2 regions of the Streptomyces sp. KR55 genome follow, and region 2 is predicted to be linked to the other one. Evidence: riboswitches for the same ligand, from Rfam matches in the RefSeq annotation. Region 2 holds a riboswitch; the other holds the start of a gene.

Region 1 (5,802 bases), on a different contig from region 2:
CGCACGGGGCGTAGCCGTAACCCTCGACCTCCATGTTTCCGTACTGGGCGTCCGGGGAGCCGGCCTGGCCGTGCCAGAGCAGCATCCAGATCTGGCCGGAGGACGGGGTCGCGAGGGCGCGCAGCAGTGCCTCGTAGGCGTCGTAACGCCCCGGCGTCACCTGGCGCAGCATGTGCTCGACCTGGCCGGCCGCGATGCCGCTGGCGCTCACTTGTACCGCCCCTTCACTGAGTTCGCCCAGAGTATGAAACCAGCTTATGCGCCCAAGAGCTTGGGGCTGGTTGCCGTTCGGCGGGTGCGGCTTTCGTTGTGGCTTGTCGCGCCCACACTGCAGAGCCGCATATCGGACACAGACCAGCGCCCCTGAGGGCGCTGGTCTGACGGGCGTTCAGAAGTCCCGTTGGTAGAAGGGGCGTACCCGCTCGCGCAGCCAGGTGACCACCGGGTCCTGCGCCACGTCCATGAGGACCAGGTTGACCGGCCACTTCACGGGGACCTTGCCCAGTGCCCGGCCCAGGGCGTCCAAGGGGGCTGCCCGTAGATCGCCCTCCCACTGGGAGAGTTCGACTCCTACGAACATCACCGGGTCCGCCGTTTCGATCGCCGCCAGGCAGCGACGGGCCGTCAGGACCACGCCGATGCCCTCGAACTCCGCAGACGCCGCCGCGAGGAAGTCGACCGGGTCGTCCTGCCAGTCGGGTTCGAAGAGGCGGACGCGGCCGCCGCTCGTGAGCCCGTCGAGCGGGGTGCGCCCGGCCCGGCACAGTTCGGCCACGGCGGGCGGCGGCAGCGGGATGCCGACCACGCCGCCCGGGTTGACGACGATGCCCGCCTGCGGGGGCAGGCCGCGGGCGAACTCCACGGCCGGGGCCACGGTGTACGACATGTGGGAGCCGACGACCTGCCGGAACTGTTCCTCGGAGCTGAAGACCGGCACGTAGGCCTGGCCCTCGATGTCCAGCGTGGGCAGGTCGAGCGGGCCGCTGTGCGGGCCGCCGCCGTTCGGCAGCGGCACCCACACGAAGCTGCGGCCCAGCACCTCGACGATCCGGCCGCCGGCCGAGGGCACACCGAGGGAGGCCGACAGCACCTCCTCCAGCTCGTTGCCGGGCCATCCGCCGTGCGGATGGGGGTGTGCCTGCGCCGGGAAACCCCCGGAAAGGTCCGGGGGGAAGTCCGCCGGGAAGTCGTCCATCTGCCTACCGCCTGCTCCGTACCTCTACTGCGGCTGAAAGGCTAACGCCCCTCACGGGGCGGGTCTCCTCAGCCCACGAAGCCGATGCGGCGCAGTGCGTCCGCCGCCTCCCGGTCGAGGAGGACCGCGCCGCCGCAGCCGTGCGGCAGGTCACCGCGTTCCGTGCGGCGCACCAGGCGGCCGGCGGCCCGGCGGTGGCGCAGGAACGCGTACCGCGAGACCCCGCGGCCGCGCTCGCGCTGGCCGGCCAGGGCCTGCTCGGGGGTGACGTCGAGCAGCAGCATGTGCAGGGTGCCGCCGCGGCGGCGGGCCTCGCGGGCCAGCCAGGCGCGCACCCAGGCCTGTGTACCGCAGTCGTGCACGACGACTGGCTCGCCGGTGCGCAGGGTGCGGCGCAGTCCGGCGTAGTGGGCGAGGCGGACGAGGGGCCGGTAGACCGCGTACGGCAGCCAGGCGGGCATGCGGCCGTCCCAGCGGTCGCGGGTGTCCTGGGAGTCGATGCGCAGTCCGCGCACCGCCCTGCGCATCAGGGTCGACTTGCCGCTGCCGGGCAGGCCCGTGACCACGACGAGGTCGCGGGGACCGAAGAGCAGCGCGTGCGGGCTGCGGCCCTCCCGCTCGCGCAGGTCGCGGACGACGGGTGACGGCAGCGGAGCGCACGCCTCCCTGGCCGGGGCGGTCGGCTGCTTGGGCAGCGCGAGGCCCGAGGTGGTGGCGTACGCCGTGGTCCTGTTCACCGTGATCGTCCTCCCCTGGGGCGGTTCACGAGTTCCCATCCCCGTCGAGTGTAAAGAGAAGGTAATGCTCGGTGTCTCCTGTTTCCGTCCCCTTCCTGCAACAGCGCTGCTACAGCATGCCCCGCCTCGCTGTGCGGAATCTGTGCGGCCGCTGTTCGCGGGCCCGGTAAAGGCCCGGCAAGGTGACCCTGCCGCACCCGGCCGATGCATGCAATGATGGCCGCGCCAACTGCATACCGGCCGCTTGAATCCGCGCGGGAGAGTCCCCGGCAGCACTGCCGTCGGGGCGCCGAAGGAGCAAGTCCCTCCCTTGAATCTCTCAGGCCCCGTTACCGCGCGGGCGAGGCACATCTGAAAAGCGGGCCCTGCGTGCAGTGGCCCCACCCAAGGTGCAAGCCAGGACCAGCAAGTGGTCATGGCGAACCTCTCAGGTTCCGATGACAGATGGGGAGGAACGACCTTCCCGTCATGCCCTTGGAGACCGACCGATGAGCAGTACCGCACTCCGCCGCACCGCGCTCGATGCCCTGCATCGCTCGCTCGGCGCGACGATGACCGACTTCGCCGGCTGGGACATGCCCCTGCGCTACGGCTCCGAGCGCGACGAACACCTCGCCGTGCGTAACCGGGCCGGGCTCTTCGACCTCTCCCACATGGGCGAGATCACCGTGACCGGACCGCAGGCCGCCGCCCTGTTGGACTACGCGCTGGTCGGGAACATCGGCGGCGTCAAGGTCGGCCGCGCCCGCTACACCATGATCTGCCGGGCGGACGGCGGCATTCTGGACGATCTGATCGTCTACCGGCTCGCCGAGACCGAGTACATGATCGTGGCGAACGCCTCGAACGCCCAGGTGGTGCTCGACGCGCTGACCGAGCGGGCCGGCGGGTTCGACGCCGGCGTCCGCGACGACCGGGACGCGTACGCGCTGATCGCCGTCCAGGGTCCGGAGTCCCCCGGCATCCTGAAGTCGCTCACCGACGCCGACCTCGACGGCCTGAAGTACTACGCCGGCCTGCCCGGCACCGTCGCCGGCGTCCCCGCGCTGATCGCGCGCACCGGCTACACCGGCGAGGACGGCTTCGAGCTGTTCGTGCAGCCGGAGCACGCCGTCGCGCTGTGGCAGGCGCTGACCGAGGCCGGCCAGGGCGTCGGCCTGGTCCCGTGCGGGCTGTCCTGCCGGGACACGCTGCGCCTGGAGGCGGGCATGCCGCTGTACGGGCACGAGCTGTCGACCTCGCTGACGCCCTTCGACGCCGGGCTCGGCCGGGTCGTGAAGTTCGACAAGGAGGGCGACTTCGTGGGGCGCGAGGCCCTCGCCGAGGCCGCCGAGCGTGCCGCTTCCGAGCCGCCGCGCCTCCTGGTCGGCCTGGTCGCCGAGGGCCGCCGGGTGCCGCGCGCCGGGTACGCCGTGGTCGCCGGCGGAGCCGTGATCGGTGAGATCACCTCCGGTGCCCCCTCCCCCACACTGGGCAGGCCGATCGCGATGGCGTACGTCGACGCCGCGCACTCGGCACCAGGTACGCCCGGGGTCGGCGTGGACATCCGGGGCAGCCACGAGCCGTACGAGGTCGTGGCGCTGCCCTTCTACAAGCGCCAGAAATAGAAGCGCCAGAAGCAAGAAGCGCCAGAAGGAGCCACCGAGCCCCACGTCAGCGTGACGCTCGGCACATATTCCCTGCTCACCCGCAATTCCAGCAGTCCCCCATTCACCAGCACTCCCCCGCGTACAGGAGAATTCAGGCCATGAGCAACCCCCAGCAGCTGCGCTACAGCAAGGAGCACGAGTGGCTGTCGGCCGTCGAGGACGGCGTCGCGACGGTCGGCATCACCGAGTTCGCGGCCAACGCGCTCGGCGATGTCGTCTACGCCCAGCTCCCCGAGGTGGGCTCCACGGTGGCCGCGGGCGAGACCTGCGGCGAGCTGGAGTCGACCAAGTCGGTCAGCGACCTGTACTCCCCGGTCTCCGGCGAGGTCACCGAGATCAACGAGGACGTGGTGAACGACCCGTCCCTGGTGAACTCCGCCCCCTTCGAGGGCGGCTGGCTGTTCAAGGTGCGCGTCGCTGAGGAGCCGGCCGACCTGCTCTCCGCCGACGAGTACGCCGCCCACACCGCCGGCTGAGGAGTCGTAGCCGTATGTCCGTACTGAACACCCCGCTGCACGAGCTCGACCCGGCGGTGGCCGCCGCCGTCGACGCCGAGCTGCACCGTCAGCAGTCCACCCTCGAGATGATCGCCTCCGAGAACTTCGCGCCGGTCGCGGTCATGGAGGCGCAGGGCTCGGTCCTGACCAACAAGTACGCCGAGGGTTACCCGGGCCGCCGCTACTACGGCGGCTGCGAGCACGTCGACGTGGTCGAGCAGATCGCGATCGACCGCATCAAGGAGCTGTTCGGCGCCGAGCACGCCAACGTGCAGCCGCACTCGGGTGCGCAGGCCAACGCGGCCGCGATGTTCGCGCTGCTCAAGCCCGGCGACACGATCATGGGTCTGAACCTCGCGCACGGCGGGCACCTGACCCACGGCATGAAGATCAACTTCTCCGGCAAGCTGTACAACGTGGTGCCCTACCACGTCGACGACTCCGGTGTGGTCGACATGGCCGAGGTCGAGCGCCTCGCCAAGGAGCACAAGCCGAAGCTGATCGTCGCCGGCTGGTCGGCCTACCCGCGCCGGCTGGACTTCGCCGCGTTCCGCCGGATCGCGGACGAGGTCGGCGCGTACCTCATGGTCGACATGGCGCACTTCGCCGGTCTGGTCGCGGCCGGACTGCACCCGAATCCGGTGCCGCACGCCCACGTGGTCACGACCACGACCCACAAGACGCTGGGCGGCCCGCGCGGCGGTGTGATCCTGTCCGTTCAGGACCTCGCCAAGAAGATCAACTCGGCGGTGTTCCCGGGGCAGCAGGGCGGCCCCCTGGAGCATGTGATCGCGGCGAAGGCGGTGGCGTTCAAGGTCGCCGCCTCTCAGGAGTTCAAGGAGCGGCAGACGCGGACGCTGGAGGGCGCCCGCATCCTGGCCGAGCGCCTGGTGAAGGACGACGTGAAGGCCGTGGGCGTGGATGTGCTCTCCGGCGGTACGGACGTCCACCTGGTCCTCGTCGACCTGCGCAAGTCCGAGCTCGACGGGCAGCAGGCCGAGGACCGGCTCCACGAGGTCGGCATCACGGTCAACCGCAACGCCGTCCCGAACGACCCGCGCCCGCCGATGGTGACCTCCGGCCTGCGCATCGGTACGCCGGCGCTGGCCACCCGCGGCTTCACGACCGAGGACTTCGCCGAGGTCGCGGACGTCATCGCCGAGGCACTGAAGGCGCCCTCTCCCTTCGGGGCGGCCGACGCCACGGCGCTGAAGGCCCGGGTCGCCGCCCTCGCGGAGAAGCACCCGCTGTACCCCGGCCTGACGAAGTAACCCGCCTCCTGGGGCACCGCGCACACTGGGAGGTGAGCGCGGTGCCCCGCCCTAGTTCCACCCCCGTCCTGAGGAGTCACCGTGGCCATCTCGGTCTTCGACCTGTTCTCGATCGGCATCGGCCCGTCCAGCTCCCACACCGTGGGCCCCATGCGCGCGGCCCGCATGTTCGCCCGCCGGCTGCGCAACGAGGACCTGCTGGACTCGGTCGCCTCGATACGCGCCGAGCTGTACGGCTCCCTCGGCGCGACCGGACACGGCCACGGCACACCCAAGGCGGTGCTCCTCGGCCTGGAAGGCGCCTCTCCGCGGACCGTCGACGTCGAGACCGCCGACCAGCGGGTGGAGGACATCAGGTCCGCGGGCCGGATCCGCCTCCTCGGCGAGCACGAGATCGCCTTCACCTACGACGACGACCTGGTCCTGCACCGCCGTAAAACCCTCCCCTACCAC
Region 2 (5,802 bases):
TCGCCCTCAGCCTGGTCCTGCTCGCCGTGTCCATCGCCGTCCTCGCCGGCCTGCGCGACCGCTGGATGACCGCCTCATGACCCACCTCGACGACTCCACCGCCCTCACCTCCGGTGACGTGCACGGCGAGGGGCTCGACGCCCATCTCGTCGTCGACCGCGGCCCCTTCCGCCTCGACATCGCGCTCACCGCAGCACCCGGCGACGTCGTCGCCCTGCTCGGCCCCAACGGCGCCGGAAAGACGACCGCCCTGCGCGCCCTGGCCGGCCTCGCCCCGCTCACGGCCGGCCATCTCCGGCTGGACGGCACCGAGTTGGACCGTACGCCGCCCGAATCCCGGCCGGTCGGCGTCGTTTTCCAGGACTATCTGCTCTTCCCTCATCTGACGGCCCTGGACAATGTGGCCTTCGGACCTCGCTGCCACGGCGCGACCAAGGCGGAGGCCCGCGCGCAGGCCGCCGCGTGGCTGGACCGCATGGGCCTCGCCGACCACGCCGGCGCCAAACCCCGCCGCCTCTCCGGCGGCCAGGCCCAGCGCGTCGCCCTCGCCCGCGCCCTGGCCACGCACCCCCGGCTGCTGCTCCTCGACGAGCCCCTCGCCGCCCTGGACGCACGCACCCGCTTGGAGGTGCGTGCCCAACTACGGCGCCATCTCGCCGACTTCGAGGCCGTGGCGGTACTGGTCACGCACGATCCGCTGGACGCCATGGTCCTGGCCGACCGGCTCGTGGTCGTCGAGCACGGCCGGATCGTCCAGGAGGGCACGCCCGCCGACATCGCCCGCCGCCCCCGCACGGACTACGTGGCCCAACTCGTCGGCCTGAACCTCTACAAGGGCAGAGCCACGGGCCACACCGTCCACCTGGATGCCGGCCCCGCCATCACCACCACCGAGGACCTCACGGGCCCGGTCTTCGTGGCCTTCCCGCCCGGCGCCGTCACCCTCTTCCGGGACCGCCCCACCGGTGCCAGCGCCCGCAACCTCTGGCGCTGCGAGGTCACCGGCCTGGAGACCCACGGCGACCAGATCCGCGCCGCCCTCACCGGCGAGCTCCCCCTCACCGCCGACCTCACCACGGTCGCGGCCGCCGAGCTCGACCTGCACCCCGGCGCCCCGGTCTGGGCCACGGTCAAGGCCGCCCAGACGCACGCCTACCCGGCCTGAAACGAGGTGCGGGCCCCAAGGGCCTGTCCGGCGGATCCTGTCGCAGACGCGGGGTCTGGCACGCCCATCTGCGGCGTTGTCGTCGGTTGTCGACTCCCCCACGCTCGACTTCGCTCGCGCGGGGGCACCCCCATCGGCCCGCTCCCCTGCGCTTAAGGGCGCCGCCGATTTCCTGCGACCTGATCCGCCGGACAGGCCCTGGCATCGAACGGCGGGGCCCGCACCTGCGTACTCGGTCAGTCCTCGTACGCGTCCAGCGGCGGGCAGGAGCAGACCAGGTTCCGGTCGCCGAAGGCCTGGTCGATACGGCGCACCGGCGGCCAGTACTTGTCCGCAGCCGAGACACCGTCCGGGAAGACGGCCTCCGTACGGCTGTAGGCGTGCTCCCACTCACCGCCGAGCGCGGCGGCCGTGTGCGGGGCGTTCCGCAGCGGGTTGTCGTCGGCCGGCCACTCACCCGAGCCGACCTTCTCGATCTCCGCCCGGATCGCGATCATCGCCTCGCAGAACCGGTCGAGTTCAGTCAGGTCCTCGGACTCGGTCGGCTCGATCATCAGCGTCCCGGCCACCGGGAAGGACATCGTCGGCGCGTGGAAACCGTAGTCGATCAGCCGCTTGGCGATGTCGTCGACGCTCACGCCGGTCGCCTTGGTCAGCGGTCGCAGATCGATGATGCACTCGTGCGCGACCAGCCCGCCGGGGCCGGTGTAGAGCACCGGGTAGTGCGGTTCGAGCCGCTTGGCGATGTAGTTGGCGCTCAGGACCGCCACCTGCGTGGCCCGCTTGAGCCCCTCACCGCCCATGAGCCGGACGTACGCCCACGAGATCGGCAGAATGCCCGCGGACCCCCACGGCGCGGCCGAGATCGGGCCCACACCGGTCTCCGGACCGGCCTCCGGCTGGAGCGGGTGGTTCGGCAGATACGGCGCCAGGTGCGACCGTACGGCCACCGGGCCGACGCCCGGACCGCCTCCGCCGTGCGGGATGCAGAACGTCTTGTGCAGGTTGAGGTGCGAGACGTCACCGCCGAAGTGCCCCGGCTTGGCCAGCCCGACCAGGGCGTTGAGGTTGGCGCCGTCGACGTACACCTGCCCGCCGGCCTCGTGCACCTGCGCGCAGATCTCGGAGACGTGCTCCTCGAAGACCCCGTGCGTGGAGGGGTACGTGATCATCAGCACCGCCAGTTCGTCGCGGTACTGCTCGATCTTGGCCCGCAGATCCTCGACGTCGATCTCACCGTCCTCGGCGGTCTTCACGACGACGACCTTCATCCCGGCCATCACGGCGCTGGCGGCGTTCGTTCCGTGCGCGGAGGACGGGATGAGGCACACGGTCCGCTGCTCGTCGCCGTTAGCCCGGTGGTACCCGCGCACCGCGAGCAGACCGGCCAGCTCGCCCTGCGAGCCGGCATTGGGCTGCAGCGACACCTTGTCGTAGCCGGTGACCTCGGCGAGACGTTCCTCCAGCTCACGGATGAGGGTGAGGTAGCCCTGCGCCTGCTCGGCGGGTGCGAAGGGGTGCAGCTGCCCGAACTCGGGCCAGGTGACCGGCTCCATCTCGGTGGTCGCGTTGAGCTTCATGGTGCAGGAGCCCAGCGGGATCATGCCGCGGTCCAGCGCGTAGTCGCGGTCGGCGAGCCGGCGCAGGTAGCGCAGCATCGCGGTCTCGGAGCGGTGCTGGTGGAAGACGGGGTGGGTCAGGTAGTCGTCGGTGCGCAGCAGCGCGGCCGGCAGCGCGTTCTCGGTGCCGGCGTCCAGGGCGTCGACGTCGCCGTCGACCCCGAACGCGGCCCACACGGCGCTCAGTTGGGCCCGCTTCGTGGTCTCGTCGCAGGCGATCGAGACGTGGTCGGCGTCCACGAGGTGCAGGTTCACGCCGCGGTCTCGCGCGGCCGCGACGACATCGGCCGCCCGGCCCGGCACCCTTGCGGTGAGCGTGTCGAAGTAGGCGCCGTGGACGGTCTCGACGCCGCCGTCGCGCAGCCCCGCGGCGAGGATGGCGGCGTATCGGTGGGTGCGCCTCGCGATGCCCTTCAGGCCCTCGGGCCCGTGGTGGACGGCGTACATCCCGGCCATGACGGCGAGCAGCACCTGGGCGGTACAGATGTTGCTGGTCGCCTTCTCCCGGCGGATGTGCTGCTCACGCGTCTGCAGTGCGAGCCGGTAGGCCTTGTTCCCGTCGGCGTCGACCGAGACGCCCACGAGGCGGCCGGGCAGGCTGCGGGCGAACTTCTCCTGCACGGCCATGTATCCGGCGTGCGGCCCGCCGAAGCCCATCGGCACGCCGAACCGCTGGGTCGTACCGACGGCGATGTCCGCGCCGAGCTCGCCCGGCGACTTCAGCAGCGTCAGCGCCAGCAGGTCGGCTGCGACGGTGACCAGTGCGCCCAGCTCGTGCGCCTGGTCGATGACCGGCTTGATGTCGCGTACGGCCCCGGAAGCGCCCGGGTACTGGATGAGCACGCCGTTGATCTCACGCTCGGCGATCTCGGCCGGGATGCCGTCACTGAGGTCGGCGACGACGACCTCGACGCCGGTCGGCTCGGCGCGGGTCTCGATCACCGCGATGGTCTGCGGGAACGCGTCCGCGTCGACCAGGAAGAGGCCCTTCTTGTTCTTGCCCATGCGCCGGGACAGGGCCATGGCCTCCGCCGCCGCCGTGCCCTCGTCGAGCAGCGAGGCGCCCGAGGTCGGCAGCCCCGTGAGGTCGGCGACCACGGTCTGGAAGTTCAGCAGCGCTTCGAGCCGCCCCTGCGAGATCTCCGGCTGGTACGGCGTGTAGGCGGTGTACCAGGCCGGGTTCTCCATCACGTTGCGCAGGATGACAGGTGGGGTGAACGTCCCGTAGTAGCCGAGCCCGATCATGGAGTGGAGGACCTGGTTGCGGTCGGCGAGCGAGCGCAGCTCGGCCAGCACCTCGGCCTCGGTCCGCGCACCCGGCAGGTCCAGGGCGTCGGCGTTCTTGATCACATCCGGTACCGCGGCGGCGGTGAGCTCGTCGAGCGAGCCGTAGCCGACCTGCGCGAGCATCTTGGCCCGCGCCTCCTGGTCGGGCCCGATGTGGCGCTGCTCGAAGGGCGTGCCCTGTTCGAGCTCGGAGAGCGGAATGCGATGGGCGGTCATTGCGGAGGCCTCCTGGTCTGACGCGACCTTCGAGGGGCACCACGGCGCGGGTACCCCGGCGGCCTCCCCCTCTGTCATCTCAACCTGAGAGCTTCACCGGACCGTCCGAGGACGCCCGGCTTGCACCGTCGGTGAGAGCGGAAGCCGTCGACACCCGCTCTGCTTTCCAGAGTGACCTCGTCCGTGCGGTACGTGGGCCTGAGAGATTCCGGGGAGGATTTGCTCCTTCGGCGCCTCCGATGGTGTCCGGAGGACTCTCCCGCACGGGGTCAGCAGCCGTTTGCCAGACTACCAGCGAGGTCAACGCCCGGCGTTCGAGTGGCCGCGTGCCCCAATGTGCTCTTTCGTAGTGCTTACGGATGAGTTGCGAGCAAGTGGAGGGCCCGTGCAGACCGACATCGATCCGCGCAACCTGATCGGCCGCAAGGCCTTCGACCGCAACGGCAACAAGATCGGCACGATCGACGAGATCTACCTCGACGACGCAACCGGCGTCCCGGAGTGGGCCGCGATACGCACCGGCCTGTTCAGCAGGGACGCCTTCGTGCCGCTCGAGCCCAGCGAGCTGATCGAGGGCAGCCTGCACGTCCCCTTCGACCGCGCCCTGATCAAGGACGCCCCCGACTTCGGCGTGGGCCGTCATCTCTCCCCGGAGCAGGAACTCCAGCTCTACCACCACTACGGCCTCGACGTGGCACCTCCGCCCCGGCTCCCGGACCACGACTTCGGCAAACTGGCAGGCACGGACGATTCCTGACCGCAGGGCTCACCCCCGACCGACGATCCCCCCTCCGTACCCGAAGCCACCCGCTCCCCGGGTCTTCGCGCCACCAATGGCAGCGGATCCGCCGGCTCCAGCGCGGGATCGTCGATCCGGAACGTCCGCACCCGCCCGGTCTCCGAGGCGGGCGTCTCGAACCGCACGGTCACCCTCCCCAGCCCGCTCCCCTGCACCCACCCGTGCCCGTACTCGGCGTGCCGTACGTCGTGCCCCGCGGGCCATCGCCGCTCGACCGGCACGGCCGCACCCTGCACGGGCTCGTCCACCACGTCCTCCGCCGGCCCCTCCGCCCGCTCCCCCGCGGCCTGCGCGAACAGATCCTCCTGCGTGTAGTCGGCGAGCCCGCTGACCCCCACTCCGAGCAGCCGTACGCCGCCCGTGGTGTCCACGGAGTCCAGCAGCCGGGCCGCGGCCTCGCGCACCACCGCCGGATCGTCCGTGGGCCCGCGCAGCGTCTCGGACCGGGTCAGCGTGGAGAAGTCGTACCGCCGCACCTTCAGCACGATCGTCCGCCCCGACAGACCTGCGCCGCGCAGCCGCCGCACACACCGGTCCGCGAGTCGCTGCACCTCCAGCCCCACCCGGACCCGGTCATGGATGTCCATGTCATAGGTGTCCTCGACCGACACCGACTTCGTCTCCCGCTCGGCGACCACCGGCCGGTCGTCGCGGGCCAGCGCCATGGCGTACAGCGCGTGCCCGTGCGCCTTTCCCAGAAGTCGTACGAGCTCATC

The links. A riboswitch is a leader RNA that binds a small molecule or an ion and turns the genes downstream of it on or off. The one in region 2 is predicted to bind glycine.
Region 1: another riboswitch for glycine. It lies ahead of gcvT (glycine cleavage system aminomethyltransferase GcvT); the one in region 2 lies ahead of gcvP (aminomethyl-transferring glycine dehydrogenase).

The regions. Positions count from the first base shown of each region.
Region 1 covers NZ_JBQQCE010000149.1:3,874-9,675, forward strand. Annotated here, with positions in the region: gene ACTWQJ_RS22280 (enhanced serine sensitivity protein SseB C-terminal domain-containing protein) at 1-211, opposite strand, end outside; gene ACTWQJ_RS22285 (enhanced serine sensitivity protein SseB) at 389-1,195, opposite strand; gene ACTWQJ_RS22290 (AAA family ATPase) at 1,264-1,932, opposite strand; glycine riboswitch at 2,178-2,277, shown strand; glycine riboswitch at 2,278-2,386, shown strand; gene gcvT (glycine cleavage system aminomethyltransferase GcvT) at 2,421-3,539, shown strand; gene gcvH (glycine cleavage system protein GcvH) at 3,680-4,057, shown strand; gene glyA (serine hydroxymethyltransferase) at 4,072-5,349, shown strand; gene ACTWQJ_RS22310 (L-serine ammonia-lyase) at 5,431-5,802, shown strand, end outside.
Region 2 covers NZ_JBQQCE010000186.1:38-5,839, reverse strand. Annotated here, with positions in the region: gene ACTWQJ_RS25775 (ABC transporter permease) at 1-80, shown strand, start outside; gene ACTWQJ_RS25770 (ABC transporter ATP-binding protein) at 77-1,165, shown strand; gene gcvP (aminomethyl-transferring glycine dehydrogenase) at 1,402-4,287, opposite strand; glycine riboswitch at 4,464-4,559, opposite strand; gene ACTWQJ_RS25760 (PRC-barrel domain-containing protein) at 4,673-5,044, shown strand; partial or broken gene ACTWQJ_RS25755 (DinB/UmuC family translesion DNA polymerase) at 4,966-5,802, opposite strand, start outside.